Regions from separate parts of the Amycolatopsis sp. CA-161197 genome, predicted to be linked through region 1. Evidence: riboswitches for the same ligand, from Rfam matches in the RefSeq annotation. Region 1 holds a riboswitch; the other holds the start of a gene.

Region 1 (3,198 bases):
ACCTGCGCGCCCAGTCGGCGACGCACGTGGAGAAGAGCACCCTGCGCGGCACCGACGGCAAGCTGAACGCGGTCTCGGCCGCCCCGGCCGCCGCTCCGGCTCCGGCCGCGACGCCGGCTCCGGCTCCTTCGCCGGCACCGTTGCCCTCGCCGTCGGCCGCCGTGCCGGCGAGCCCCGCCGCGGCCGTGCCCGCCGCGGTCCCGGCCGCCAAGCCCGCCGAGCCGAAGGAGCTGCCGAAGGTCGACGACATCGACTTCGTCGCCACCGAAGGCGCCTCCTGCCGCATCGACGACCCCGACTGCGAAGCCTGCCAGTGACCTCCTCGTGAAGGGGTGCGGCCGGCGAGACCCGGCCGCACCCCTTCACGAGCCTTTTCTTGGAGCCTCTAGATGACCAACGTGGAGACCACGGACGCCACCGGCCTCGGCGCGATCGAGGTCGGCGCCGCCCGGATCAACGTCGACGACAAGCGCATGATCAATGCCCGCGCCGACGTGAACCAGCTGCTGCCCATGAAGTACCGCTGGGCGTGGGACAAGTACCTCGCCGCGTGCAACAACCACTGGATGCCGACCGAGGTCGCCATGCAGGCCGACATCGCGCTGTGGAAGTCGCCCGACGGCCTGACCGAGGACGAGCGCCAGATGCTCAAGCGCAACCTCGGCTTCTTCGCCACGGCGGAGTCCTTGGTGGCCAACAACATCGTGCTCGCGGTGTACCGCCAGATCACCAACCCCGAGTGCCGCCAGTACCTGCTGCGCCAGGCGTTCGAGGAGGCCGTGCACACGCACACCTTCCAGTACATCTGCGAAAGCCTCGGCCTGGTCGAGGGCGAGCTGTTCAACATGTACCGCGAGGTGCCGTCCATCTCCGAGAAGGACGCGTGGGCGCTGAAGTACACGCAGAACCTCGAGAACCCGGACTTCGAGACCGGCACGCCGGAGGCCGACCAGGCGTTCCTGCGCGACCTCGTGGCGTTCTACGTGATCTTCGAGGGCATGTGGTTCTACACCGGCTTCGCGCAGATCCTCTCGCTCGGCCGCCGCAACAAGATGGTCGGCATCGCCGAGCAGTACCAGTACATCCTGCGCGACGAGTCGATCCACCTGAACTTCGGCATCGACTGCATCAACCAGATCAAGATCGAGAACCCGCACCTGTGGACGGAAGAGTTCCAGGCGGAGATCCGGCAGATGCTGACCGACGCGTGCGAGCTGGAGGTCCGCTACGCGCGTGACACCATGCCGCGCGGCATGCTCGGCCTTTCGGCGCAGCTGTGCGAGCAGTACATGCACTTCATCACCGACCGGCGCGCCCAGCAGATCGGCCTCGCGCCGATCTTCGGGGAGACGGAGAACCCGTTCCCGTGGATGTCGGAGGCGATGGACCTGAAGAAGGAGAAGAACTTCTTCGAGACCCGCGTGATCGAGTACCAGTCCGGCGGCGCGCTGGACTGGGACTGATCGACTGCAGGACCGATCCCGGTCTCCGGGATCACAGCGGACGTCGTGCCACCCGGTGCCGCGACCCGCTAGGCTCGGCCACGCCACTGGTTCGCCAGGGCGTGGCCGGGCTTTTTTCGTGCGGCCGCACCCTGGCGAGGCAACAGGGAACCCGGTGTGAGTCCGGGACTGCCCCGCAGCGGTGAGTGGGAACGAAAGCCGTCACCACGATTTCGTGGTCAAGCACTGGGCGCGAGCCCGGGAAGCGACGGTGAGTAGGCGCGAGCTCGGCGCCCACGAGTCCGAAGACCTGCCCGTGGTACGTGCGCCGACGGCGTGCGTGAGTCCGGGCCCCGTGGGAGCAGGCCTGACCGAAGACGCGGTTCTCGCGTGCCCGGGCTCGCCTCGAACGAGCTCGCGAGGAGAGAGCCTGTGACCACCATCGGCACCACGATCCTGGGGTACCCGCGCATCGGGCCGGCCCGGGAACTGAAGCGCGCCCTGGAACGCTACTGGGCGGGCACCACCGGCGAGGCGGAACTGCTCGCCACCGGCCGCGAACTGCGCGGGCGGACCTGGTCGCGGCTGCGCGAAGCCGGCCTGGAATCGGTCCCCTCGAACACGTTTTCCCACTACGACCAGGTGCTCGACACCGCCGAGCTGTTCGGCGCGCTGCCGGAGCGCTTCACCCGCCTCGGCCTCTCGCCGCTCGATACGTACTTCGCGGCCGCGCGCGGCGTGCAGGACGAGCCGGCGCTCGAGATGACGAAGTGGTTCGACACCAACTACCACTACCTCGTGCCCGAACTGGGTCCCGACTCGCGCTTCGCGTTGTCGGGCACGAAGCCGCTCGACGAGGTGCGCGAGGCCCGGGAGCTGGGCATCGAGACGCGACCGGTGCTCGTCGGCCCGGTCACGTTCCTGTTGCTGGCCAAGGCGACGCGGCCGGGGTTCGAGCCGCTGGAGCTGCTCGACGAGCTCCTGCCCGCGTACGCGGCGCTGCTGTGCGCGCTGAAGGCCGAGGGCGTCGAGTGGGTGCAGCTCGACGAGCCGGCGTTCGCCGGCGACCGCACCACGAAGGAACTCAACGCGCTGACCCGCGCGTACCACGTGCTGGCCAAGACCGAAGACCGGCCGAAGCTGCTCGTCGCCGGGTACTTCGGCGGGCTCGGTCGCGGGCTGGGAGTGCTGGCCCGCTCCCCCATCGACGCGCTGGCCGTGGACCTCGTCACCGACGAGTCCTTTGTGGACTCCGTGGCGGAGGAAGGCGCCTTGCGCGACAACGAGGTGCTCGCCGGTGTCGTCGACGGGCGCAACGTGTGGCGCACGGACCCGGACCGTGCGCTCGAACGTGCCGCCCGGCTGGCCGGCACCGCGCGGCACGTGAGCGTGTCGACGTCGTGCTCGCTGCTGCACGTGCCGCACGACGTCGAGGCCGAGAACCTCGACCCACGGCTGAAGAGCTGGCTCGCGTTCGCCGATCAGAAGGTCGCCGAGGTCGTACTGCTCGGGCGGGCGCTGCGCGGCGATCAGGTGGACCTGTCTGCCGAGCGCGCGGCCGTCGAAGACCGCGCGACGAACCCGGTGGACGCGGCCGTGCGCGAGCGCCTGGCGGCGCTGAAGCCCGAGGACGCCGTGCGTGCGCCGTATGAGCAACGGGCGGCCCTGCAACAGGAATCCCTCGGCCTGCCGCCGTTGCCGACCACCACGATCGGCTCGTTCCCGCAGACCACCGACGTCCGCAAGGCGCGCGCCG
Region 2 (3,198 bases), 3.6 Mb from region 1:
GTCCCAGCGGGCGCAAGCGATTTAGCGCGGTTCGGCCGGCTCAGCGCCGTTCCGGATGCCCGATCCCGGCGTAGCGCGTGTCCCACACCGACCGCGGCACGCGCAGGCGGACGGGCGCGTTGCAGACGGTCCGCCGCACCTGCTGCGGGATCGCGACCACGGGCACCACGTCGAAGTAGCGCCAGCCGCGGCGGGTCAGGGCGGCGCCCAGCATGGCGCCGATGGTGTTGAGCAGCACGTCGTCGGTCGAGGTCACGCGGCCGCTCTGGATGAGGAACTGCGTGGCCTCCACCAGCACGGACGCGCTCAGGGCGGTGAGCGCGATCCGGCTGAGCGACCGCAGCCGGCGCAGGCGCAGCGGCACGAGCGCGCCCAGCGGGCTCAGGAGGAGCAGATTGCCGACGACCTGCCAGAGCGATCCGTCGTCGGACAGCGCGGCGGTGAGGTCGGCGCCGGGCACCAGGTCGAGGGTGCTCCCCGAAGCGGTGCCGACGGGCATGATGACCAGGCAGAGCACGAGCGCGCCGAGCGTCACCGCCGTCACGTCGACTGCCGCGGTCGCCGACGCGTGGCCGAGGCTGATGTCGCTGCTTCTTCGCCGCCTCCGCGCGGCGAGCAAGGGCCAGCAAAGCAGCGCGTATGGCAACGCGATGGCCGTGATCGGGATGATCCCCCAGAAAGCGCGCAGCAAGGCACCCATGCGCTTCCCTTCTCGAACCCCTCTGAACTGCTTCTTCCCGCCCTCCCAAGATCAACCTTCGCATTGCCGGTTCGAGTCGGCATGCTCAGCGGGCCGCACTATTCGGTGATCTTTCCGGTGGCGCGAAACGGCTTCCCGTGGTTCGGTCGAGGCGCGGACCGTCCATAGTGGATGCTGTGGACAACCCTGTGGAAGGATTGCGCCGACTTGGCGGAAAGCCTTGGTTCACAACGGAAACCAAGGGTTTGAGCCTGTGTACTACCCGGCGAGCTCGCGCGCCTTCTCGATGAGCGCGGACAGGTGCAGGCCACGGTGGACGTCGCACGGGTGCGTGGTCGTGCCACTCGCGACCATGGCCGCGAAGTCGTCCAGCAGAGCCGTGTAGGCCTCCCCGGCGGTGCCTGGTTTGCGGCCGAGTGTCCGGTAGCCGTGCTCGCCGTAGACCGCGACCTCGACCACGGTCGGCTGAACCGGGAGCCGCAGCGACAGCGTCGCGGTGCTCGTCGCGCCGCCCTCGTGGGCGAACATCAGCTGCCACAGGTCGTCGGGACCGCGGTGGGCCGCGAGCACGTCGGTGATGCGGCCGAGGGCGGCGTCGAGCAGGTCGAACGCGTGCGGGCCGATGTCGGCGAGCGCGCCGCCGGACGCGTCGAGCCGCCACGCCGACGTCGAGTACTGCCCGCCGAGCAACGCGCCCGAAAGCCAGCGTGCGCCGCCGCCGCGCCAGCCGCCCGAGGCGGCGAGGCCGTCGAGCCATTCGCGCGTCTGCTGGGAGAACCGCAGCGTGAGCATCACGAGCGACGCGACGCCGGCCTTGTCCACGGCGTCGGCCAGCCGCTGCGCGCTCGCCAGGTCGGCGGCGATGGGCTTCTCGAGGATCAGGTGCTTGCCGGCCTCGGCCGCGCGCGTCGCGATCTCCGCCTGCACGGCGGGCGGCACGGCGAAGGCTAGGGCGTCGACCAGGGAGAACAACTCGTCGAGGTCGTCGGTGCCGACCGCGTCGTGGGCCTCGGCCAGCGGGCGGGCGCTGGTGACGCGGCGCGCCCACACGGCGGTGAGCTCGGTGCCGGGGTGTTCGGCCAGTCCCGGCGCGTGCACCGTGGTCGCCCAGGGACCGGTTCCGACGAGGCCGATGCGCAGCTGTCCGACGTCCACGCCCGGAAGTGTAGGTGTGTCCGGCGCCGCTTCCGGCGGGTACCTCCGGTGGGTTAACGTCGGTCAGCTGTACACCACGATCGGGGGAAGCCGGTGGGAATCCGGCGCTGACCCGCAACCGTGAGCGGCCGCCCGCGCGGCCGTGAGCCGGATCGCCCGCCGTGGTCCGACTCGATGCGAGGTTCATCAACGATGCGGTTGTTCCCTGCAGTCCGGCTCCTGGCCGTGGCCGCGCTCCTGGTCACCGCCGGCCTGTCCGGCGCGAGTCCCGCCACCGCGACCGTGCCCGGGAAGGGCACCGCGGGCTACTGTCCCGACGCCACCGGCGTGACGGTGGTGGTCGACTTCCAGGACCTCGGTGGCGACACCCTGATCCGCTGCACGCCCGGGCCGCAGGCCGACGGGGTGGCGGCCATGCAGAACGCGGGCCTCGACATCGCGGGCGTCGGCAAGTACGGCCTGGCGCTGATCTGCAAGATCGAGGGCAAACCGGTCGACCAGTCGTGCTCGGGGATGCCGCCGGAGAGCGCGTCGTGGAGCTTCTGGACGGCGACCGACGGCGGCAAGTGGGCTTCGAGCCAGGTCGGGGTGCAGGGCTGGAAGCCGCCGGCGGGGAGCTTCGAGGGCTGGTCGTTCGCGCACAACAAGTCCTTCCAGGACTACCCGCCGCCGCGGGTGGCGCCGGTGCGGAAGGCCAACGCGGCGGTGCCCGCGGCCGCGTCGACGGAATCCGGCGGCAGCGGCTTCCCGTGGAGCCTGGTGATCGGGCTCGTCGTGATCGTGGTGCTGGTCGTCGCCGGAGTGGTCGTCGGGCTGCGGCGCAGGCGTGCTGCCCGGTAACGCGCGGGCTCTGCACCCGGGTGCGTGGTGGGTGTGGGCGCTCGCGCTCGCCGTCGCCGCGAGCCGCACCACCAACCCGTTGCTGCTCGCGCTGGTGATCGCCGTGGCCGGGTTCGTGGTGGTGAACCGCCGGGGCGACGCGCCGTGGGCGCTGGCTTTTCGCGTGTACGCGCTGGTCGCGGCCGTGATCGTGGTGTCGCGCGTGCTGTTCCGCATCCTCATCGGCGGCGAGGACGGCGGCCACGTGCTGTTCACGCTGCCGACGATCCCATTGCCCGCCGCGGCCGCCGGGATCGAGCTGCTGGGGCCCACTTCGGCCGAGGAGCTGCTCGGCGGCTTCTACGACGGCCTGCGGCTGGCCACGATCGTGCTCTGCGTGGGCGCCGCCAACGCGCTGGCCAACCCGAAACGCCTGCTCAAGGCCGTGCCCGGTGCGTTGGCCGAGGTGAGCACGGCGGTCACGGTGGCGCTTTCGGTGGCCCCGCAGCTGGTGGAGAGCGTGC

What was found. A riboswitch is a leader RNA that binds a small molecule or an ion and turns the genes downstream of it on or off. The one in region 1 is predicted to bind cobalamin.
Region 2: another riboswitch for cobalamin. It lies ahead of ACQPXB_RS47820 (hypothetical protein); the one in region 1 lies ahead of metE (5-methyltetrahydropteroyltriglutamate--homocysteine S-methyltransferase).

The regions. Positions count from the first base shown of each region.
Region 1 is NZ_CP192059.1:3,174,736-3,177,933, reverse strand. It holds gene ACQPXB_RS15235 (ribonucleoside-diphosphate reductase subunit alpha) at 1-317, shown strand, start outside; gene ACQPXB_RS15230 (ribonucleotide-diphosphate reductase subunit beta) at 390-1,463, shown strand; cobalamin riboswitch at 1,572-1,774, shown strand; gene metE (5-methyltetrahydropteroyltriglutamate--homocysteine S-methyltransferase) at 1,875-3,198, shown strand, end outside.
Region 2 is NZ_CP192059.1:10,092,514-10,095,711, reverse strand. It holds gene ACQPXB_RS47830 (VanZ family protein) at 41-700, opposite strand; gene ACQPXB_RS47825 (Gfo/Idh/MocA family protein) at 959-1,855, opposite strand; cobalamin riboswitch at 1,899-2,033, shown strand; gene ACQPXB_RS47820 (hypothetical protein) at 2,048-2,695, shown strand; gene ACQPXB_RS47815 (CbiQ family ECF transporter T component) at 2,685-3,198, shown strand, end outside.